One region of the Brevibacillus brevis NBRC 100599 genome, then DNA from elsewhere that is predicted to be linked to it. Evidence: riboswitches for the same ligand, from Rfam matches in the RefSeq annotation. Region 1 holds a riboswitch; each other region holds the start of a gene.

The links. Region 1 has a riboswitch for cyclic di-AMP ahead of BBR47_RS15555 (CAP domain-containing protein). Riboswitches for the same ligand answer to the same signal wherever they lie in the genome.
Region 2: another riboswitch for cyclic di-AMP. It lies ahead of BBR47_RS02185 (quaternary amine ABC transporter ATP-binding protein); the one in region 1 lies ahead of BBR47_RS15555 (CAP domain-containing protein).
Region 3: another riboswitch for cyclic di-AMP. It lies ahead of BBR47_RS05330 (C40 family peptidase); the one in region 1 lies ahead of BBR47_RS15555 (CAP domain-containing protein).
Region 4: another riboswitch for cyclic di-AMP. It lies ahead of BBR47_RS03360 (CAP domain-containing protein); the one in region 1 lies ahead of BBR47_RS15555 (CAP domain-containing protein).

The regions. Positions count from the first base shown of each region.
Region 1 covers NC_012491.1:3,255,935-3,261,711, reverse strand. Annotated here, with positions in the region: gene BBR47_RS15570 (aminotransferase class I/II-fold pyridoxal phosphate-dependent enzyme) at 1-42, opposite strand, end outside; gene def (peptide deformylase) at 221-748, shown strand; gene BBR47_RS15560 (homoserine dehydrogenase) at 779-1,789, shown strand; gene BBR47_RS31265 (hypothetical protein) at 1,890-2,042, shown strand; gene BBR47_RS15555 (CAP domain-containing protein) at 2,107-2,898, opposite strand; cyclic di-AMP (ydaO/yuaA leader) riboswitch at 2,906-3,063, opposite strand; gene BBR47_RS15550 (rhodanese-like domain-containing protein) at 3,148-3,492, opposite strand; gene BBR47_RS15545 (cold-shock protein) at 3,923-4,126, shown strand; gene BBR47_RS15540 (hypothetical protein) at 4,296-4,742, opposite strand; gene BBR47_RS15535 (2-phosphosulfolactate phosphatase) at 4,856-5,596, shown strand; gene BBR47_RS15530 (catalase) at 5,677-5,777, shown strand, end outside.
Region 2 covers NC_012491.1:382,037-387,813, forward strand. Annotated here, with positions in the region: gene BBR47_RS02170 (heavy metal translocating P-type ATPase) at 1-1,058, shown strand, start outside; gene BBR47_RS02175 (cation transporter) at 1,123-1,323, shown strand; cyclic di-AMP (ydaO/yuaA leader) riboswitch at 2,068-2,214, shown strand; gene BBR47_RS02185 (quaternary amine ABC transporter ATP-binding protein) at 2,609-3,835, shown strand; gene BBR47_RS02190 (ABC transporter permease) at 3,819-4,658, shown strand; gene BBR47_RS02195 (glycine betaine ABC transporter substrate-binding protein) at 4,655-5,590, shown strand; gene BBR47_RS02200 (hypothetical protein) at 5,609-5,777, shown strand, end outside.
Region 3 covers NC_012491.1:1,040,587-1,046,363, forward strand. Annotated here, with positions in the region: gene BBR47_RS05315 (cytochrome P450) at 1-4, shown strand, start outside; gene BBR47_RS05320 (sensor histidine kinase) at 196-1,581, opposite strand; gene BBR47_RS05325 (response regulator transcription factor) at 1,582-2,301, opposite strand; gene BBR47_RS05330 (C40 family peptidase) at 2,516-3,037, opposite strand; cyclic di-AMP (ydaO/yuaA leader) riboswitch at 3,042-3,181, opposite strand; gene BBR47_RS05335 (LiaF transmembrane domain-containing protein) at 3,501-3,905, shown strand; gene BBR47_RS05340 (PspA/IM30 family protein) at 3,970-4,665, shown strand; gene BBR47_RS05345 (class I SAM-dependent methyltransferase) at 4,760-5,338, shown strand; gene liaF (cell wall-active antibiotics response protein LiaF) at 5,353-5,777, shown strand, end outside.
Region 4 covers NC_012491.1:611,566-617,342, reverse strand. Annotated here, with positions in the region: gene tnpB (IS200/IS605 family element RNA-guided endonuclease TnpB) at 1-621, shown strand, start outside; gene BBR47_RS03370 (iron-containing alcohol dehydrogenase) at 774-1,973, shown strand; gene BBR47_RS03365 (aminopeptidase) at 2,069-3,184, shown strand; cyclic di-AMP (ydaO/yuaA leader) riboswitch at 3,409-3,566, shown strand; gene BBR47_RS03360 (CAP domain-containing protein) at 3,574-4,161, shown strand; gene BBR47_RS03355 (hypothetical protein) at 4,229-4,846, opposite strand; gene BBR47_RS03350 (sensor histidine kinase) at 4,970-5,777, opposite strand, start outside.

The DNA of each region.
Region 1 (5,777 bases):
TCGTTGGATGGTTTCGTTCAGCGTTGATGCCAATGAATGCATGGTAGCCTCCCTTTTCATATACAAACATCTATCTTTACCAATAAAGATAGCGTATCTACATGCATTTGTCACCCTTGCCTAACGGGATATTTCAGATTTTGCGAGGTTCTTTTTGACAGCGAGGACCTGATTTGCTACCTTGAAATCGAAAACTGAGTAATGCGGGAGGGAGAAGGAAATGGCTGAACGTATGATCGTTCGCCTGGGGGACCCTATCTTGCGTGAAACTTCAAAAAGAGTACAATCCATTACTCCGCAGGTTGAAAAGATATTGGATGATATGGTCCAAACCATTTATGCTGCGAAAGGTCGAGCAGGCTTGTCTGCGATCCAGATTGGTATCCCAAAGCGTTTGGTTGTCATGGATTGCGGCAGCGGCTTGATTGAACTAATCAATCCGGTGTTGATGGAAAAATCAGGTGAGCAGGTAGGGCAGGAAGCTTGTCTTTCGATACCAGGTGTTTTCGGAATTGTACGTCGGGCGAATTATGTCAAAGTCCAGACGCTGAACCGCCAAGGAGAAACAAAGACAATCGAAGCCGAAGATTTCCTTGCTCGGTGTATTCAGCACGAGATGGACCATTTGGAAGGAATATTGTTTATTGATCATACGGAAGAGCTCTACTCGGCAAAAACAGGAAAGAAATTGAATCGCAAGGATTTGCACAGGATACAAGATAAAAATAGAAAAAAATGGTGGAAATAAACGAAGCATAAACAGCAAGGAGATTGACTCATGAAACGTTGGAATATTATGGTGACAGGCTTCGGAACAGTAGGACAGCAGGTAGCCAGACTGCTGGAACAGCGACGGGAGCGGTACCGCGAGCTATATGAAGCAGATGTCAGACTCGTGGGAATCGTTCGTTCATCCTCCGGCCTCTATGATGAGAACGGAATCGATTCAGGGAAATGGGCAAACTATGCTCATACAAAACAAGCAGGGAACGCATCTTGGAACGCGCTGGAATTTATCAAATCAGTTCAAGCAGACGTACTCATCGAGGCAGGTCCATCTGAAAAAGAGGGGGGACCTGGTCTGACTTATATTCGGTATGCATTGGAGAATGCCATGCATGCGATCGCGATTTCAAAAGGTGCGCTTGTTGTTGATTATGCTGGTTTGGCCGCTCTTGCCAAAAAACATGGTACCGCGTTGAAAATTAGTGGGGCAACAGCAGCAGCTCTGCCGACGATCGATCTTTTGCAGTATAACTTGGCAGGCTGTGAAGTAAAACGAGTCGAAGGTATTTTTACGGGAACGACGAACTTCGTGCTCACAAAAATGATGGAAGAGGGGCTCACCTGTACAGAAGCAGTCGAGCTCGCTCAGAAGATGGGGATTGCCGAACCGGATCCCTCCTACGATATCGATGGTTGGGATACAGCTTCGAAGCTCACGATCCTGGCAAACGCTGCTTTTGGCGGGCAAGTAAATCTAACCGATATCGAACGCGCAAGTATTCGCGAAATAACCTTGTTACAAATCGAGACGTGGAAAAAGCATGCGAAGATTCCCAAGCTGATCGGAACGATCCAAAAGGAAGCGAATGGTACGGTTTCTGTAGCAGTTGAGCTGTGTGCGGTAGATTTTACCCATCCGTTTGCATCCGTATCAGGTACGACAAAAGCCATCCGGGTAGAAACAGATGTTATGGGGGATTTATTGGTCGTTGGAGGAAAATCAGATCCTGTCGCGGCAGCAGCGGCTGCCTTAAAAGACCTTGAACATATTATTAGCAGATAGGTTCATTCGCATGTGCTTCCAGTGTTCCTTAGGAATGAGTCGTTTAGAACCGCGTGCATACTAGGGATGCACCACCAAAAACGGCGAGGGGGCCATACGGGTGAAACAATCGTCTGATGTCAATGCCGAGCTGCAGCAAGTATCTGCTTACCCAACCAAGCAAGAAATGAATCAAAAGGACGTTGCTTTGCTAGATGAGCAGGAAAGCTGCTGTACCCCCAAAAAACAGGCTTCTGAAACACAGCCGGATTAATGTCTACACGAAAAAGCCGGGTCTCGATTAAGAGACACCGGCTTTTCGTTTCGTGCAAAGCGTGTTACCCGATAAATTCTTGTACCCAGTAGCCATTTGTGAAGCCTACACCAATTTTTGTGAAGTCAGGGTTCATAATGTTTTGGCGGTGGCCTTCACTGTTCATCCATTGTTGCATGACTTCTTGTGGACTCTGTTGACCCATGGCGATATTCTCACCTGCAGTCGAGTATTGAATGCCATACTGCTTCATCATGTCAAATGGGGAACCGTACGTTGGGCTGTTGTGGTCAAAATAGTTGTTAGCAGACATATCTTGTGCTTTAGCCAAAGCTACTTTGGACAGTGTTGCATCCATTTGAACAGGCTTGAGACCTGCTTTTGCACGTTCTTGGTTTACCAAATCCGCGACTTGTTTCGCAAAATCACCCGTCTTAGCTTGATCCGCTTGATTTACTGGAGCGGCAGGCTCAGTGACATTATTGGTAGGTTGTGCTGGTGCTGTTTGTACTGGCGCTTGTTGTACTGGCGCTTGTTGTACGGGTGCTTGTTGGAAAGATCCTGGTTGATACGGGCATGGTTGTTGTACAGGTGTAGCTTGTCCTTGCTTAACAGGTTGCATCAGCTGTACTGCTTGTGGCTGGCCAGGAACAAAGCCTTGCTTTTGGAAAAAGTTAAGGAACTGTTGAGCATTTGGTGCTTTTTGGAATTGTCCCATATTTTGACCCACATTGAATTGGAATTGTCCGTTCTTCAATGGGCAGTTAGATGCTGCGGAAGCAGAAGAAGCAAACCCTGTCAAAGCCAAGCCCAGACCAAGAGTCATCGCGATTGTAACAGAACCAAAACGTTTCATAAAACAAATCTCTCCTTTTTTTTGCCTACGAGGTTAGTTGTCGGATTCGGATTGAGGAAACAACCCTACGCCAGTTCGGCGATTCACCCCAATGTGGAATAGCTCATCCACAAAAAAGTCCCCCGCACTTCCTTTTCAAAGAGGAAGTCTCGGCTTATTTCGTTTGGCATGAACAACGATATCAAACAATCCCAATCGAAATAAAGGAGTAATATATGGCAAATAGCTAGAATCGTTGATAAATTAGGCTCATTTCGTTTCGTTTAATTGTTCCTTCCAGGCAGTTAAGCCGCCTTCCAATGCATTTGCATGAAAACCATGCTCACGAAGGAGAGCTGCAGCTTTTTGAGCTTTGTTACCTGTTGTACATAAGGTAACGATTTGCACATTTTGCGCGAGTTTTTCGGTTTCTTCAACAAGCGGCTTGTCCTGTTCTTTCATAAGAAGATAGGGGACGTTTTGCGTCGATGCGTTTTCGTGAACGAGGCTGCCAGAAACAAATTTCTCGGCGTCGCGTACGTCCAATAAAAGTACGGGGACTTTCTTTTCAAGCATTTCGGATAATTGAATGGTTGTCAAAATATGATTTTGCAATGTAATCCCTCCCAATCCTATTGTATCAGAGTCCCGCTTCGTCCAGAATAAGGGTGAACCGTTGCTTTTTTTGGACAACCATGGTAGAATGAGGTTGCTACTTGAAAAATTGATACCTAATCATTCATCGAGGTGTTTGTATGCTGATGGATAACATTTTTGGATCCCCGATTCACACTGGCGCGGTCATCGGAGCCGCAAGGATGGAAGAGAGGAAGGGCTTTCATTGTTTTAGGTTTTCAAAAGGTTTAGTTTTTTATTTTGCAGTTCCGTCCTATGACATTCACATTTTTGCCGGGTAGGTAAAATTCACATATCATGAAGGCGTATCATCGCACATGATCTGGTATTTCTTCATGATATGTGAGCTTTATTTGCTTCGGTAAATATGACTAGCATATTCAAAATCAATTTTTGGAGGTTTTTTCAAATGCAAACGAACGGAACAGTAAAATGGTTTAACGCAGAAAAAGGTTTCGGTTTCATTCAAGTAGAAGGCGGAGACGATGTATTCGTACACTTCAGCGCAATCCAAGGTGACGGTTTCAAAACTTTGGACGAAGGTCAAAAAGTTCAATTCAACATCGTTCAAGGCAACCGTGGCCCACAAGCTGAGAACGTAGTAAAACTGTAAGTCTCCTTTTCAAAGAAACTGTCCTTTCGAGGGCAGTTTCTTTTTTTGTCGTGGTCGTAGAAGCAAAAAGGTGTTGGGATCGTCCCAAGCGCCTTTCCTGCATGCGAATGGATAAAAAAAGGAACTATGGCGTCCCACCATAATTCCTCATTTTCTTCCTGCAAGATAGTTAAATACAAGTTTCGATTTCGACAGTTTGGAACTGACTGTCAAGAACGGTAAGACCAACAACTTGACCGCCGCCGATAGTAGTACGGCCATAAGTGGTGAGAAGGACATTTCTGTTGTTTTCTGCTACGGTAAGGCGGACTTCATAGTGGAAAGAAGCGGGGATCAGCGCATTGAAAGCAGTGCGAGTATTCGCAGGGATAAATTGCGTGATGTCAAGCAAGGTGCTAACTGGATTCGTTTGTGTAACTGCGTTACCCCAGTTTAATACTTGCACACGTACTTCAACCGGTTCTGTGTTCAGATTTACCAGGTCGAGGTGAGCGGTGAGAGCACGGGCGAGGTTGTTTTGCAAAATACCGGTCGTTCTCACCGTATTTCTTCTTGGGCGTTTGTGATTTCTTTTTTCCGAATTACCGTGATCGTCGTCGTATTCGATTTCAGACATCCATGTTCACTCCATTCTTGTTAATCTAGTGGGACAATAATACGATATTGTTTCTTGTCTTAATTTGTAACGGCGAACGTAAGGGGACGAGTACCTATTTTTGATAGAGGATGGTGGAGGGGTTGGGAGATAGAACTGTATGCAAACAACTTGACTATACAGCTCGATTTGATTGGGGATACGAAGGGGTAGAACAGGTCGGCGCAGCATCGGACATGATCGTCATTATCGATGTGCTCTCCTTCAGCACGTGTGTCGATATCGTAACGGGACGAGGAGGTATCGTCTATCCTTATCAGGTAAAGGATGAGTCAACCGTAGCATTCGCCAAACAAAAAGCAGCGCTGCTCGCTGGAAAACGCGGAGAACCAATCTCCCTTTCACCCACCTGTTTGAAAACGGTTCCAATGGGAAGTAGAATCGTATTACCCTCGCCAAACGGATCGACCTGTACCGTGTTGGCGAAGAAAACAGGTGCGAAGGTAATCGCTGCCTGCTTTCGAAACGCGCCATCTGTGGCCAGATACATACAGCAGCAGAATGGAACCGTAACCGTCATTGCTTGCGGTGAACGGTGGGGAAATGGAGCATTGCGGCCTGCTATTGAAGATATGATTGCGGCAGGTGCGCTGCTTCATGAATTGGAGGGATATCGATTGTCACCAGAGGCCGAAATAGCAGTGGCAGCCTTTCGAGCGGCTCAAGATCATCATCTTGCTTACTTGCAGAATTGTGCTTCTGGCCAAGAACTGATCAGTATGGGATACCCGGAAGATGTCGAACTTGCAGCGCAGTGGAATCAGAGTGGCGCAGTTCCAGTGCTTAACGATGATTTTGCGTACGAAGCAATTTAGTCTTTTCGCATAAAGAATCCCTCATTCGGTAACCATGGTTATGAACCATACATGAGAAGAACTGGACAGGGAGGATTCATATGGATGAAAAGAGCAAGTCCATCAACCAGGCAGAAGATAATATCCTGACGAATCGTCAAGGCCATCCGATTACAGACAACCAGAACTTGCGGACAGTTGG
Region 2 (5,777 bases), 2.9 Mb from region 1:
TCGTAATCGCTTGCCCATGCGCCCTCGGTCTGGCAACACCGACCTCAATCATGGCGGGCTCTGGACGCGCAGCTGAGCTGGGCATCCTGTTCAAAGGCGGGGAGCATCTGGAGACGGCTCACCATTTAGATACGATCGTCCTCGATAAAACAGGGACTGTAACCAAAGGCGAGCCAGAACTGACAGACGTCATCGCCATTGATATCGAAGAGCAAGAGCTGCTCTCTTTGGTCGGTGCCGCTGAGAAAAACTCCGAGCACCCATTGGCTCAAGCCATCGTTCGCGGTATTGCGGATAAAGGAATCACCGTGGCTGATACGGGTTCGTTTGAAGCCATTCCTGGTTTCGGTATCCGGGCCACCGTCTCCGGCAAAGAAGTACTCGTCGGTACCCGCCGTTTGCTGGAAAAACATCAAATTTCGTACCAAGCAGTGTCTGATACCATGCTGGCACTGGAGCGCTCCGGTAAAACGGCGATGCTCGCAGTCGTCGAAGGCAAGCTCGCTGGCTTGATTGCCGTAGCGGATACGATCAAACCAACCTCCAAGCAAGCGGTTCAGCGCATGAAAGCAATGGGATTGACTGTTATCATGATGACCGGTGACAACCGTCAAACCGCCGAGGCCATTGCCCGTGAAGCAGGAATCGATCACGTCATCGCAGAAGTCCTGCCTGAAGGCAAAGCTGCAGAAGTGAAAAAACTGCAAGAACAAGGCAAAAAAGTCGCGATGGTCGGCGATGGTATCAACGACGCTCCAGCACTCGCTACCGCTGACGTCGGTATGGCAATCGGTACAGGTACTGATGTGGCGATGGAAGCAGCCGATATTACCCTGATGCGCGGCGAACTGACTAGTGTCGCAGACGCCATCGAGATGAGTAAGCTCACCATCCGCAACATCAAGCAAAACCTGTTCTGGGCATTGGCCTACAACACCTTGGGCATCCCCATTGCAGCAATCGGCTTACTCGCTCCATGGCTTGCCGGTGCCGCAATGGCCTTCAGCTCCGTATCCGTCGTACTCAACGCACTAAGACTGCAACGAGTGAAGCTGTAACAACAGTAACAAGCGGCTTCGTCCGCCTTACCTATACAACATAAAATGCAAGGAGAGATTGATCATGACAAATATCACATTGAACGTAGAAGGCATGTCTTGCAATAAATGCGTAGCGCGCATCGAGAACACATTGAAAGATCTGGGTGCAGAAGGCAAAGTAAACCTGGCTGAAAAAAAGGTTGAGGTTTCCTACAACGAGAGCAACTTGACTCTCGATGCAGTGAAAGAAGCTATTGAAGACCAAGGCTACGACGTCGTTTAATCATCGTGTTTTTGAAAAGCAAAGCTCCTGCCTGATTCATTGAGGCAGGAGCTTTTTCAATTGTGATTTGAGTAGCTGTAGTGGAGGGGGAAGAAGCCCATTTCCAGTCTACGCTTCGGCCTACGCCCCGCAAGGGGTTAGACTGTCCGCTCCGAAATGAATGTCGGGAGTGCTTCAAAAGTAGGGTTTCGAGGATGTAGTCTCAGAGGTTGAAGCTGAAAACCCCCGCCATTCATTTCGGAGCTAAGTAGGGCTCCAGAGGCGCTAGGACTGGAAATGTTCTTCTTCCCAAGCGGCTATTGTTTACATCTTGAAAGCATCATTCAAAAAGTCTTTAAAAAAGCGTAGAACCTCAACAGCTCGTAGAGGAAACAGGAGAAATAAGCGAAGATCTTTGGACACACCTACCGAGGCGCAGTGAAAAAAAGCGAAACTGCCTTTAGCGTCCACCTCTGAGACACATCCTGATGGACTACTTTAGACGCGGTTTCGCTTTTTTTCACGGAGCCGGGCACCCCATGCTCCCGCGCAGGGGTTCCAAGAATCTGAGCGTTTTCTCCTGTTTCCTCCCCACCACAACAGCGAGTATAACGCACTAATCCTTCAACCGAATAAGCAACGAACAGCTAATCCAATCCGACTCATAAAGAAAGCCGTAATCCGGTTAAAACCATGCTAAACGAACGTTCACAATAACTGGAAGCCAGCGTATAATTCAAATCACAATCACGCTTCAATAAGAAACAACACATACGGCCTAGTTCCGATATTCTCGGAAGCGGGGGAACCAATCTTTTGGGGTTAATCCTGAGTGATCAGGAGGGATGAGGAAATGTCTTCTCTGCCATCCTACCCGTCAGCTAACCTCGTCGGCCAAAGCAGGGAAGGTCATGGATGGATAAAGTCTAGGCATTTTATGCGCAACAAGGGGATTCCTTGCGGGCGTGTGATAGGCCGATACAGGCTTTTTCTTTGGGGCCTTTGTTCTGGAGAAAAAGGATGGATCGGTCTATTTTTTTATGGAAATATCGACGAGCAGCTTACGCGATACAGTCGTGAAGGAAATGGTGTGGATCGCTGGGAGGCAGTCGGTACGACATAAACCGCTGACAATCGAAATCGGGAAGACAGAGTACAGGGAGTCCTGACAATGGACGCCAGGTATTCCGTAAGCCTGCGGATTTTCTACACGAGTAAAAATCAAGCGTGCCTGCTTTGGTTTGCTGGAGTGTGGAAGCTTCGCGGGCTTTTTACATTTACGAAAAAACGAAGGATGAGGGATATCATGTCCAAAATGAAAGTCCATCAACTTACAAAAGTGTTCGGCAAGCAGCCCGAGCTGGCCTTGAAGCTGCTGGCGGAAGGACGTACAAAAGAACAAATTTACAAGCAAACCGGCCAGTCCATCGGTGTCAATCAGGTCAGCTTTGAAGTCGAGGAAGGCGAAATCTTCGTCATCATGGGCCTATCCGGCAGCGGCAAATCAACCTTAATCCGACTGTGTAATCGACTGATTGACCCAACGAGCGGAAGCATCGAGATCGATGGGGAAGAGATCGTGGCCATGAAGGCGACAGCTTTGCGCGAGGTGCGGAGGAAGAAGCTCGGGATGGTTTTCCAAAACTTCGCCCTGTTTCCACAGCGGACGGTACGGGAAAACGTGGAGTTTGGTTTGGAGATTCAACAAGTACCACCAGGGCTCCGACAAGAAAAAGCACGGGAAGCGCTCGCGCTCGTTGGATTGACCGAGTGGGAAAATGCGTACCCAGATCAATTGAGCGGAGGTATGCGTCAACGAGTCGGATTGGCGCGGGCGTTGGCTAATAATCCAGATATTCTCTTGATGGACGAAGCGTTCAGTGCACTGGACCCGCTCATTCGAAAAGATATGCAGGATGAGCTGCTGGAGCTTCAGATGACGATGAAAAAGACGATCCTGTTCATTACACATGACTTGCATGAGGCGTTGCGACTGGGCGACCGGATTGCCTTTATGAAAGACGGGCAGATCATTCAGATCGGCCGCCCAGAAGAAATCCTGGCAGACCCAGCGGATGAATTTGTACGGAAGTTCGTGGAGGATGCCGACCTGTCAAGGGTACTCGTTGCTGAAAATGTGATGAAACGGGCAGAAGCAATCACCCCTGACAAAGGGGCGCGAGTGGCGCTGCAACTGATGATGGATAACGGCGTGTCCAGCCTGTACGTCGTGGACAAAAAGCGCACACTGCTCGGATTGATTACGGCGTATGACGTATCACTCGCGATCAGTACGGGAGATTCGCTGGAGGCAATCATGAAAACCGACCTCCCTACCGTTTCGCCTGACGCACGTCTGCACAGCTTGTTCCCGATGATGGCAGACCTGCATGTCCCGATTGCGGTAGTGGGCGAGCAGCAGCGTTTGTTGGGTGTCATCGTAAAAGGAGCGGTGCTAGGCGGGCTGGTAGGCAAAGTCAATGTACAAGAGCATCAGAGAGCAGAGGTGATGAGTGATGGACGTCGTGCCTAAGCTACCGATTGGCGGTTGGATGGAAGGGTTCGTGGAGGTGCTGGGCCAGTACAAAGGGGTATTGTTTGATCCGGTGGCTATCGTCATTTCCACGATGGTGACTTACTGTTCTACGGTTTTGGCAGAGATACCTTCGCTGATTCTCATCTTGCTGCTGGGGGCCGCTGCGTGGGTTTTTGCAGGGAGAGCGTCCATGGTCTTTACGGTTGTTGGACTTTCTCTCATCCACAACTTGGGGTACTGGGATGAAACGATGGAGACATTGGGACTCGTCCTCACTGCCACCATGATTTCGATCGCTATCGGGATTCCGGTGGGCATTCTTTGCGCGAGACACGATACGTTTCGCAATCTGGTTACGCCAATACTGGATTTGATGCAGACGATGCCAGCGTTCGTTTATTTGATTCCCGCCATCTTTTTCTTCGGTTTGGGCGAGGTGCCGGGAGTTATTGCCTCCGTTATTTTTGCTTTGCCGCCAATCGTGCGTCTTACGAACTTAGGCATTCGTCAGGTCCCAGCGGAAATGGAGGAAGCGGCGGACGCCTTTGGCGCAACTGGGTGGCAAAAGCTCGTGAAAGTGCAGCTGCCGTATGCGAAATCGACGATCTTGGCGGGCGTCAATCAGTGCATCATGCTCGCCCTGTCGATGGTGGTCATAGCGGCTATGATCGGGGCGAAAGGCTTGGGTGCAGACGTATATCGCGCCGTATCGCAAGTGGATATAGGAAGAGGATTCGAGGCGGGGCTATCCATCGTGATCATCGCTATCGTCCTGGATCGGCTTACACAACATGCAGGAAAAAAGGAGAGAAACACATGATGAACAAAATAGTTCCAGCTTTCTTGGCAGGGATGATGGGAGCAACAGCTTGGCTCGCAGGCTGCTCCAGTCAAAACACAAACACACAAATACCGACAGCAACGGTGGTCGGTCCTATTGCTTCTGAGACGTCGGACAACGCTTTAGGAGAAAAGCTCGACTACAAAATCATCGGAATCGACGCAGGAGCAGGCTCGATGGTAAAGACTGAGGAAGTCATGAACCTGTATGGCTTGGATAAATGGCAGCTTGTCGAAGGCTCAGATGCAGCGATGACAGCCGCTTTGATCAAGGCGTACGAAGCGAAGGAACCGATTATTATTACGGGCTGGACGCCGCATTGGATGTTTAAAAAGATGGATTTGAAATACTTGGAAGACCCGAAGAACGGCTTTGGCGGAGCGGAACAAATCCATACCATCGTGCGCAAAGGGCTGAAAGAGGATCAGCCTGCTGCCTATCAATTTCTGGATAAGTTCTGGTGGGAGCCAGCTGATATGGAGTCGGTCATGGTTCAAATGATTGACGGAAAAGATCCGGAAGTGGCCGCTGCGGAATGGGTAAAAAATAACGAAGCCAAAGTGGCGAAATGGGTGGAGGGCATACAGCCTGTCCAAAAAGAGAAGCTGACTCTCGCTTATGTAGCATGGGATTCCGAGATTGCCAGCTCGCACGTCGTCGAGCATGTGCTGGAACAGAAGCTGGGGTATGAAGTCGAGTTGAGTCAGGTGCAGACTGGACCGATGTGGGCAGGTGTGGCAATTGGGGATGTGGATGGAATGGTTGCGGCGTGGCTGCCGTCTACGGATACGAGCTATTTGAAAAAATTTGGTGGGCAAATCGAGGATTTGGGTCCGAATCTCGACGGAACCAAAATCGGACTCGTGGTTCCTTCGTACATGAACATCTCGTCCATTGAGGATTTCCAATAAGAAAGGAGAGGTGCTGCTATGAAGCATTATTTTGTAATGGGCAGAGGGGAAGCTTTCACTTCTTTTGTCCAGACACTCTGCTGCGACAGTTTGCCTGCATTTTGGGGAAGGAATCCAGGTGCCTTTTCATTGACGGTGGGGTCTGGAGACAAGACGATTCAGCGTTTTTTGCCCATCTCATTTGACG
Region 3 (5,777 bases), 2.2 Mb from region 1:
ATAGAAAAAAATGGAAGTTAGGGGGCAAAAAAAGAGGCATCTTATCACTACGGTTTCGCCGATTGTGTCAGATACCGAACTGGGGGTTATTTATCACTGAAAGCAACATGCTTACAAAAATGATTTTACAAGTAAAATATAAAGAAATAATTAATTGAGAATAAATCTATATAAAGTAAGGGTAGCTTGAGAAAGCTACCCGTGGAAGAAGGGGATGGTGAAGGAGAAACTGCTTCCCATTCCCAATTCACTGTTTACCATCAGATCTCCGCCGTGAAGCCGGACGATGCTCTTACAAATCGTTAAGCCTAAGCCTGTACCGCCACTGTTGCGATTTCGTGATTTTTCCGCCCGATAAAACTTGGTGAAAATCTTCGTCAAGTCTTCAGCGGCGATTCCTTCTCCTTTGTCGATTACAGTAAAAAGGACATGTCCTTCTCGCTGATCACAAGTAAGGTAAATGGAGCCATCCGGTTTGTTGTAGTGAATGGCGTTGTTCAACAAATTTTCCATGACACGGCGCAGCTTAGTCTCATCCGCTTCGATGTGAAGTTCATTGGAGATTCGTAGCTTCCATTGAAACGTGAGGCCTGCCTCTTTGATTCTTGGCAAATAGTCCTCAATAATTCCTCGCAAGAAGCTTTTGACATGAATGCGGTTAATGCTAAGTCGAACTTCGGAGCTTTGCGTGGTGAAGTCCTGCAGCTCATCCAGCAACTTTTCCAAGTCCGTCGTTTTTAGCTCGATCTTGCCCATCTGTTTCTGTATTTTGGTCATATCCGTCACGCGACCAGAGCCGATGTATGAGGCATAACCTTTGATCGTGGTGAGAGGTGTACGGAAGTCGTGGGCGATCGAAGCAATCATTTCAGCCTGTCTTTCTTCCGCTAAGCGAAGCTCATCAACCATTTCCCCGAAATATCGAAAGAGTTGCCCAAATTCATCATGCGATCGATACGTAAATGTGACCAGCCGCTTCCCTTCCTGGATTTCTTGGGTGACGCGCGATAATTCGTTAACCGGCCGTAGTATCCAGCGAACGAACAAAGCGAGCAGAACCAATCCTACCAGACTAATGCTTCCGTAAATAAACCAAAGCATCATGGAAACCCCTGTCGTAGCCATCATGTCGTAATCATCCGTGTAGAAATAAACAACAATCTCCCCTGTACGCGGTGGCTCCTGCTGAAAATGGTACTCAGCGACCACTTTGAGGTCATTTTGCTTAGCAGAATCGCCACGGCTTGATGAGGAGGGGGAAGGCATTTTTAAATTATAGGCGCTTGATGTTTTGCTGTAGATAGTGTTTCCATTGGCATCCTTCACGAGCATGCGGTACATCACGTCGTCTGGCAACTGCTTCTCAAGCTCCATGCGTTCGATTGGGTCCTTGAAATTACTGACGAGAAGCAGTTGATTGAGCATGACCTTTTCTGCGGCTTCCTTCTCAGCCTGGTACTGATTATGCCGGTCATTTTTGAGTTGAGCGACAATAATGTCTTGAAAAACAAATTTAAACAACAAAATGTTGAGTGTGAGCAAGGCAATGAAGGAGAGAAAAATTTTATTGCGCAAGCTCATTTAAAGCTTCTCCCCGATAAAAACGTAGCCTGTCCCCCATTGTGTTTTAATGAATTGACGTTCCGTTTCCAGCTTCTCACGGAGGTTTTTAATATGGACCGTCACTGTATTGAGCGAGCCATAACCATATCCCCAAACACGGTCATAAATTTGCTCTCTTGTAAAGACGATGCCCGCATTTTCTGCGAGGAAGGTGAGTAGTTGAAATTCTTTGGTAGAGAGCTCGATCTTTTGGTTACATACATATACGGAATACGTTTCTTTATGAATTTCCAAGTCCTTAAATTTCAAAACCGTAATCGGAGAAGAGGCTGTTTCCTTCTCAGGCTGCTCTTCGGTATGCTTGCGAATGCGCTCATAGCGACGAAGGTGGGCACGAATGCGAGCGAGCAACTCTTCCGTATCAAAAGGCTTCGTGATGTAATCGTCTGCGCCGATTTCAAAGCCGACTACCTTATCTACCGCTTTTCCTTTTGCACTGAGAAACAGTATAGGCAAATCCCACTCACGGCGAATTTGAGAGCAGAGCTCATAGCCACTCATGTTGGGCATCATAATATCCAAAAGGATCAGGTTGGGACGCTCACCTTGGCTGAGCAACGAGAGTGCATCTTCTCCGCTTTCAGCAGAGGAAACGCTGAAGCCCTCGTTCTCCAAAATGTCTTCTAGCAGTTCAATAATCTCCAGATTGTCATCGACAATTAAAATGTGATCTTTCACCGGAACAACCCCCAGTTACTTCTATTAATAAGGAATACCATTCAAAGAATGGGTCTTGTCTATCATAACATGCTTTGCCCCTATCAGGGGAAGAAACCCCGTAAGTTATTAAGTTGTTCTAATATGTGAGGGTACCTCTTTAGACCAGGTACTAAATTTCGTCAGAAAAAGCCAGAGACGTAGTGTCCCTGGCTTTTATTATTTTGCCGAATGACTATTTTTTAGCTGGTTTTTCCGGCAACGATGCAGCTTGCACCGCTTTTTCCTTATTCGGAGTTTCTGCTTTCGCTAGAACAGGAGCACTGAGACGCTTGGCGCCTACATAACGCTTGCTCCAGTAGTATGGATCGTTCAACTTGGTGTTGACGACTCCACGACCAGATTCCGAGTGCACGAATGTGCCGTCTCCGATGTAGATACCCACATGAGAAATGCTGCGACCGTTCGTATTGAAGAATACGAGATCGCCTGGTTGCAAATCTTTTCTGTCTACCTCTGTACCTAATTCGTACTGGGAAGCAGAATTGTGAGGCAGGTCTACACCTAACGCATCAAATACGTAGCGTGTGAAACCGGAGCAGTCAAAGCCCTTTTTGGACGAGCCGGAAGATTTGTAAGGGGTACCGTACAAGTCGCTGACAACTTCATGGAGAGTATTCTCCTCAGCAGCCTGTGCAGCGCCTGCCCCCATAGCAAGTAATCCAGCCATAAATAAAGATAAAACCATCTTGCGCAAAAGAAACTGCTCCCTTCGTGAGCCTACGAGGTTAGCTGAAGGGTTCGGTCGAAAGGACGCCCTAGGCTGCTAGGAGTAGCAACCATTCACCCCAAAAACGTGGTTCCCCCGTTTCCGCTAAGCGGAATTCGGCTATTTTTCGATGTTTTTTTACACGCACTCTTACGAAGATTCTACGCCAGTCCTTTTTTTCCTTCTTTTTATCTGTTCATTCACATATTCGTCACAAAGATAGCGTCAAATGCTGTAACGTTTTCGTTCGACAGTGCAAGCCGCCTTTCGACGTGGGCTTATTCCTGCCTTGCGAGAGAGCTCGTCCGATTAAGGCAGGAAAATGTCTCCGTCCAAGGACGGAGGGAAAAACCAACCGCACGCCCGTTATGGGAAGCCTATACCGAGGGCTACAATAAGGGCATAACGTTCCACAAGCACCACAAGCAAAACGAATGGAGGTAAGCGAGTAATGAGCGAACGGTCTGGCAAAGTACTACTCGGGCTGGTTCTGCTGCTAGTCGGTGGGTTGGTTCTTCTCGATCTGGTTGGTATCGATATCGGAGACTTGCTCGGGTTTATCATTCCCGGCGTGATCATGATATACGGTGCCAAAAAGATCATGGGACAAACCGGTTCACGATTTTGGGGAATCCTGGTCTTCCTATTCGGGTTCCTGATGTTGATTGGCAAGCTTGACCTACTGTTTCACGCGCTTCTGGCCATTGGGGTGATTTATCTGGGATATCGCTTACTGCGTCCCAGCCAAGAACCTAAACAAGCGCCACCTGCTTGGGAGCGTGAATGGGCCCAAAAAGTATTAAAGGAAGATACGCTGGACACTTGGGAGAGAGATGTAAGAAGACGCCCACAGTAACGCCAATGTCGCAAGAGTCTTTTGGATGAACAATATGATGTGATATGATGAGGAGGAAAAAATAATGAGTATCTTTAAACGTTTGCGTGACCTGACAGTAGCTTCGGTAAATGATGCATTGGATTCAATGGAAGATCCGGTAGTAATGCTGAATCAATATATGCGTGACATGGAAGTAGAAATCGGACAAGTTGAAGTAGCGGTTGCCCGTCAGGTTGCTCTGGAAAAGAAATTCCGTCAGCAATTGGACGAAGCCAATGCTCTGATCGAAAAACGTGATCGCCAAGTCAAGCTCGCCTTGACTGAAGGAGAAGACGAGTTGGCTCGTCGAGCACTCGCTGACAAGAAGCAGTACGAAGGCCGTGCAGCGGAATATGAAACTCTCTACCTGTCAGCATCCGAGTCAGCTACGCAAATGCGCGAGAAGCTGGCTGAGCTGAAGGAAGAGTTCTATAAAATGCGTGCGAAAAAGTTCACTCTGATGGCACGTGCACAAGTAGCTCGTACCCAAAAGCAAGTCAATCAAGCAGTTGTCGGTATCGGCAATCAGTCCGCAGGCCGTGGCTTCGCTCGCATGGAAGAGAAAGTCATGCGCATGGAAGCAGAAGCGCAAATGAGCGGGCAATGGCGCCAAACGAACCGCGCTTGGGAGAACGCTTTGTCTGAGCTGGAAAAGGATGATCTCGATGCAGAACTTGCCAGCATCAAAGCATCCATTAATGAAGTAAAAACACCGGTAGCCAAACCAGTACAATCCTAATTCAACAGGAACTGGGGGACAAGGTGTAGAATAGAGTGTGTCAATTCGGCAGCCTGTGTACATCAGGCTGCTTTTCCCCTAGGAGGTACGATTCTTGCAGGACTTCTTGGTCTTTTTGCGGCGGTTTATCGCTGAGCCTGGACGCGTCGGTAGTATCATCCCCAGCTCTCGTTTTTTATGTGAGCAAATGTTGAAAAGCGTCGATTGGGCTTCAACCGATGTGATCCTGGAGCTGGGACCTGGTACAGGGGCTTTTACCCAAACGATCTATCAGCGCTTGCATCCCGGCACACAGTACGTGCTCGTGGAACGAGATTCCCAATTTCGCTCTATGCTTCAATCACGTTTTCCCGATCTTCCTATCAGGGAGGAAGCGACTAAACTTAGGTCTTACTTGGAGGAGCAGGACCTTGCAGGTGCAGATGTCATTATCTCAGGTCTGCCATTCGCCAACTTTCAACAAGAGCTGCGGGCAGCAATTCTGGACGAAGTTCAATCTGTACTGAAGCCAGGGGGCCTATTTATTACATTCCAATATTCGCTACAACTCCAAGCTGAGTTGCAGGATCGTTTTCCCTGGGTCAAGATCGACTTTACCCTGTTGAACATTCCGCCTGCATTCATCTATACATGTCGTAATGGACAAAGTGAAAACGATCAGCGTGGGGCGTGAGAGAGGAGACTTTTGTGAAACTGTCCCGTTTACACAAAATGTTGGCTGGTGTCCTGATTATTTTTACGGGAATCGGTCTTTTGTTAGACAGTTTGGGTATCATATCGTTCGGTCTGTTTGATTTGTGGCCGATGGTGCTTATTTATTTTGGCCTTCGTTTGTGGGGGAATAAAAATCGGATTGGCGGAGGGATTCTATTCTCTCTGGGGACCATCATCGCGACGGACATGTGGTTTGGTGTCGGGATTGATGATTTGTTCCAGATTGCAGTACCAATCGTGTTTATTTATTTCGGCTTTCAGTTGATTCGGGGCAAGAACAGCAGACGAGATCGCTATGTGAATCAACCATTGGGAGAGAGTGGGACCCCATCTGCTGCGGAGACGATTTTGACTAGTGATGCGAGTGTCCCGAATGACGTGAACGTTTCAACAGCGGA
Region 4 (5,777 bases), 2.6 Mb from region 1:
GTACCTTACTCTCCGTATATTCCTGTTGGAAAAGAGAAAACCATTGGTATTGACCTGGGTCTCAAAGATTTTGCTACGTTTTCCACTGTGGAAAAGATCAGGAATCCCAAGTACCTTCTTCTGTATGAAAAGAAACTGAACCAATGGCAAAGGAAGCTTTCACATAGGCAAAAAGGCGGGAAAAATTACGAAAAAGCGAGAAGGAAAGTAGCCATCTTGCATGAAAAAGTAGCCAACACCCGAAACGACTTCCTGCATAAACTGTCCACCCGGCTGATTCACGAAAACAAAGTGATCTGTTTGGAGGATTTGCAAGTAAACCACCTGATCAAAAATCAAAAGCTGGCCAAAAGTATTGCCGATGCGTCATGGTCCACTTTTCGCGCCATGCTGACATACAAAGCCGAATGGTATGGACGAACACTCTCCTTTGTCGGTAAACAATTTCCTTCCAGCCAACTTTGCTCCACACCAAACTGCGGCAACCGCAGTAAAGATGTCAAGAATCTGAACTTGCGAGAATGGACATGTTCGAACTGCGGGACACGGCATGACCGTGACGAGAATGCCGCGATCAATATTGAGCGAGAAGGACTTCGTTTGTTGTGTCTCACAACTTAACTGTCGGGACGACAGGGATAGCTTGGCGCATTTCACTTCGGTAGAAGTGACTACCCAAGAATCCCCCACCTCCAAGCAGTAGCGTAGGTGGAGGGAGTGTTCAAGATAAACTTGTCAGTGGTATAACCAATACGTGAAAGAAGGAATTTCAGATGTTTCCATTTGAAGTGTCTTTTCCTACCAAAATTTACTTTGGCATAGGCGAACTGGAACGTTTGGGCCAAGAAGCAAAATCATTAGGCCAAAAAGCATTGCTCGTTACAGGCGGCAATGCTGCCAAGCGTACAGGACTTTTGGATCGCGCCAAGGCTCTGTTGCAGGAAGCTCAAGTGGCGTATCTTGTTTTTGACAAAATCGAACCGAATCCGCGTACGGCAACGGTTGATGCCGGAGCTGCGCTTGCGCGTGAGCATCAGTGTGACTTCATTCTGGCTATCGGTGGCGGCTCCGTAATGGATGCCTCCAAAGCGATTGCGGCAGCAGCCGTTTCCGGACGCCCGATTTACGATTACATGCGGGGAAATCCGAGCGGTTCTGGTCAATTACTGGTACCCGTTCAGGAAGCACTCCCGATCATGACCGTCCCGACAGTAGCCGCTACTGGTTCGGAAGCAAACCATATCAGCGTCCTGACTCATTGGGACACGCATGAAAAATCTTCGATCAACGGTCCAGCACTTTACCCGAAGATTGCCATTCTTGATCCGTCTGTCACCTTTACCGTTCCGGCTCGCGTCACAGCAGAGTCTTGCGCCGATATCTTTTCCCATCTGTTTGAAAACTATTTGATCAGCGCGGAAGGGACCTACGTTCAGGACGGGATTTCCGAAACACTCATTCGCCTCGTCGTCGAGCACTCCATCACAGCGATCCAGCAACCAGACAACGCTGAAGCACGATCTACCCTTTTATGGGCGAGCACGCTGGGCATCAGTCCCTTCACTGCTGGCGGTCGCGGTGCTGGCATGCCTTTGCACGGAATTGAACATCCGCTGAGCGGAATCTACGATATGGCTCACGGTCGTGGACTGGCGATCCTGTCCCTTCCTTATTTCGAACAGATGATATTGCAAGACCGTCCCGAGAGACTAGCCCGTATGGGACGTCATTGTTTTGGCGTTACGGTGGAGAATGAGAGCGAAGCAGCACGAGCAACGATTGATGCCGTTCGCCGTTGGTATGAGCGTATGGGAATCACAGAACGTCTGTCTGACTTCGGTGTGACCAAACAATCACTGGTCCAAATGGCTGAGGAAGCGGTACGCATCGGCGGACGCGGAATCGGGTATCTGCCTAGCTCACGAAAATTGAATGAATCCGATGTAATCGCGATCTACGAGGCTTGCCTGTAATGGAAGCATCAAACACACTGGCGAGCCTACGCTCAGTTATGTAATAATACAAATTAATCATTAATCAAAATTATTTTACTACGGAGGTTACCACCATGGCAGATCCACGCATTAATGAACTGGCAAGCCGTCTCGTCCGTTACTCACTCCATTTGCAAAAAGGCGAAAAAGTTCTGATCGAAAATACAGGCCTGCAACCTGAACTCGTTCGTGCACTTGTGCGTGAGTCATTTGCAGTTGGGGCTCTGCCTTTGGTCACCTTAAAAGACCAGGAAGTCATGCGTGCACTCTATCAAGGCACGAGCGAAGAACATATGGCTCTGATGGCAAAATACGAGTATGACAGGATGAAGGACATGGATGCTTACATCGCCATCCGCGCCTACGACAACATCAACGAGTATGCCGACGTACCGGACGACAAAATGGGCATTTACGCTCGTGTCCTGTATCAACCTGTACATACGAACGAGCGCGTTCCGAACAAACGCTGGGTTGTACTGCGCTACCCAAACAAGTCGATGGCACAGCTATCCAAAATGAGTCTCGAGAGCTTTGAGGACTTCTACTTCTCCGTCTGCAATCTGGACTACGCGAAAATGTCCGCTGCCATGACTCCGTTGAAAGAGCTGATGGAGCGCACTGATCGTGTACGCATCGTCGGTCCAAAAACGGACCTGCGCTTCTCCATTAAAGGAATCAATGCCATCAAGTGTGACGGCAAACGCAATATCCCGGATGGCGAAGTATACACCGCTCCTGTACGCGATTCCGTGGAAGGGACGATTTTCTACAACGCGGCATCGATCTACAACGGCATTACCTTCAATGATGTTCAGTTCACTTTCAAAGAAGGCAAAATCGTGGAAGCGACCAGCTCCAATACTAAAGCATTGAACGACATCCTCGACACGGACGAGGGCGCACGTTATATCGGAGAATTCGCGATCGGCTTCAACCCGCACATCCTCCACCCGATGCTGGACATCCTGTTTGACGAAAAAATCGCGGGCAGCTTCCACTTCACGCCAGGGAATGCTTACACAGTAGCAGACAACGGCAACCGCTCCTCCGTTCACTGGGACTTGGTCCAAATCCAACGCCCTGAATACGGCGGCGGCGAAATCTGGTTTGACGATGTGCTGATCAGAAAAGATGGGCGCTTTGTGTTGCCAGAGCTGGAAGGCTTGAATCCGGAGAATTTGATTTAAACGAAATGAATGAAAAAATGGGTTAGGGAATGAGTTCCCTAGCCCATTTTCTATTGTTCAGAGAAAATAAAGCGTTAGACTGGCCTATTTTACAGGCGACACTGTAAGCGGGATTGGTGAGTGTCGGACTCCACCCTCTCAATAAAACAAGAGATATTCTTATTAATCCTACCAAATTTTACGGGTTTCTTTCACCGGTGAATCTCTGTTATTCTAGGTCATGCCAAACAAAACAGCCGAAACTTCCTCTCGAATGGAAGTGCGGGGGAGCTTTTTTACTTGCAGATGAGAGATCTGCATGGGGTGAATCGCCAAAGTGCGTAGGGTTGTTTCCTCAATCCGAATCCGTCAACTAACCTCGTAGGCCAAAAAAAGGAGACGATGTGAATATGAAACGCCTTGGTACTATTGCAATCGCGACATTGGGATTGGGATTTGTTCTTTCCGGCTTTTCTAACACAGCTTCTGCCGCTACCACATGTCCGCAATACGGGTATCAACCATATATGCAACCTGTCCAACCGCAAATGCAAGCACCTTACGCAGCACCAGCGAATCAACAGCAGCCAGCTCAACAGCCAGTAAAACAAGCTAACCAACAAATGGATTCTTCCTCGGTTGGGAAGCAAGTAACTGATTTGGTAAACCAAGAGCGTGCAAAAGCAGGTCTGAAGCCAGTGGAACTGGATGCTTCCCTGAACAAAGTTGCACAAGCAAAAGCTGCTGATATGTCCAAAAACAACTACTTTGACCATACAAGCCCTACGTATGGCTCTCCATTTGACATGATGAAACAATTCGGTGTATCTTCTATGACCGCGGGTGAGAACATCGCCATGGGTCAACGCACCGCTGAGGAAGTCATGAACCAATGGATGAACAGTGAAGGACACCGTCAAAACATCATGAATCCTTCCTTCACCAAAATCGGTGTAGGCTTTGTGAATGGATACTGGGTACAAGAATTCATCGGATAATGAAATTAGATATAAATGCCGAGTCCTCTAGCGGGGACCCGGCTTTCTTATTTTTTCACAGATATTGTCATGTCTTTTCTTCATCCACCGATTCCGCACTTTCTCGAACTTTTTCTACAACTTCTTCAGATTTGAGTTGCTTGTGCGAAGGGAGATCTAAAAATGTAGAAGCACGTCGATCGAGCCACAAGCTTTCCTCACCTTCCCTATCAGTTGCAACGAAGATAAACCCACCTGAATAACTAAAGTACGTAATGTTTACATCTTCCCCGAGTGTATTTTTCATGTTCTCGTAAAGGTCAAACAATTCAGGGCCAGTTTTTTCACCACCAGCCATGATTGGCTCTGTATCTGTTGCTATAACGATACCTTTTACTTCATCCTCTTCCATAATGAACGAAAGTTTTTCGTCTGTTGAAGATAGCAGTCCTTGCATATTCGTATCGTTGTAGTTACGTATTTTATCCGCTTCTGGTAAAACAGCTCCCTGAATTGAAAAGTCTGACAGGGTTGCATTCCTACTCGATTTGCTTAAGGGTTGGTTCTCTTGGTTACGTGCCTGTTCCATCTTTTTATATGCCTGTAGTGCTTCCTTATCCCCTTGGTTAATAGCCTCAGCCCAAGTAGCTGATGATATTCCAGCAACAATTAGCGCACCTATCAATGTCCATGTGTATTTATTCATAACTCCCCCAAAGTTAATTCACTTCGATATAGGAATATTCTACCATATTTTGAAATCCCTATGAATTATGCAATAAAAAAATGAAGACATTGAAGCGTCTCCATTTTTTATTTTGCCATCATTTCATCCATACGGCAGCCTGACCTCAAAACACGTACGAATCAAATCACTTTGGACAGAAATCGTTCCCCGATGCTTCTCGACGATATTTTTGGCAATAAACAGGCCAAGTCCTGTTCCTCCCCCTTGATGCGTTCGCGCTTTGTCGCCTGTAAAAAACATTTCAAAAATATGCGGCAGCGCCTCCTCAGGTATCTGGTCGCCGTAATTCATGATTTGCACAACTACTTCATCGCCCTCGCGATAAGCGTTCAAATCGATAAACTGGCCATCGCCCCCGTAGCGTATCGCGTTGGTCAGGATATTCTCAAATACGCGTGCCAGCAGCTCCCCATCTCCCACGATCACTAATTGGGCAGCAACCGTACACCGCGCGACGAGCTCATTTTTCTCAAAGGAAGGATACATCTCCTCATTTAACTGAACAAGCAATTCGCTCAAATCAATGACCTTTTGCTCGATGGTAACCATGCCGTAATTCATTCTCGTAATTTCGAATAGCTCATCAATCAGTTTTTCCAATCGATGCGACTTGGTAAGAGCAATCGTCGCATAATGCCGCATTTGTTCTTGTGTCATCTGCTCATCTTGCAAAATGAGATCCAGATAACCCAGAACAGATGTCAGTGGTGTACGCAAATCATGCGCCAGGTTCAAAACAAGCTGATCCTTGCTGCTTTCGGCAAAATCCCCTCTTTCTACCGCCTTTTGTAGCATTTCGCTTGCTAGATTGATATCCTTGGCGATTTCTGCAAACTCATCATTAGATGGGATATGGACATGCCGTGTAAAGTCTCCACTCGCGAGATAA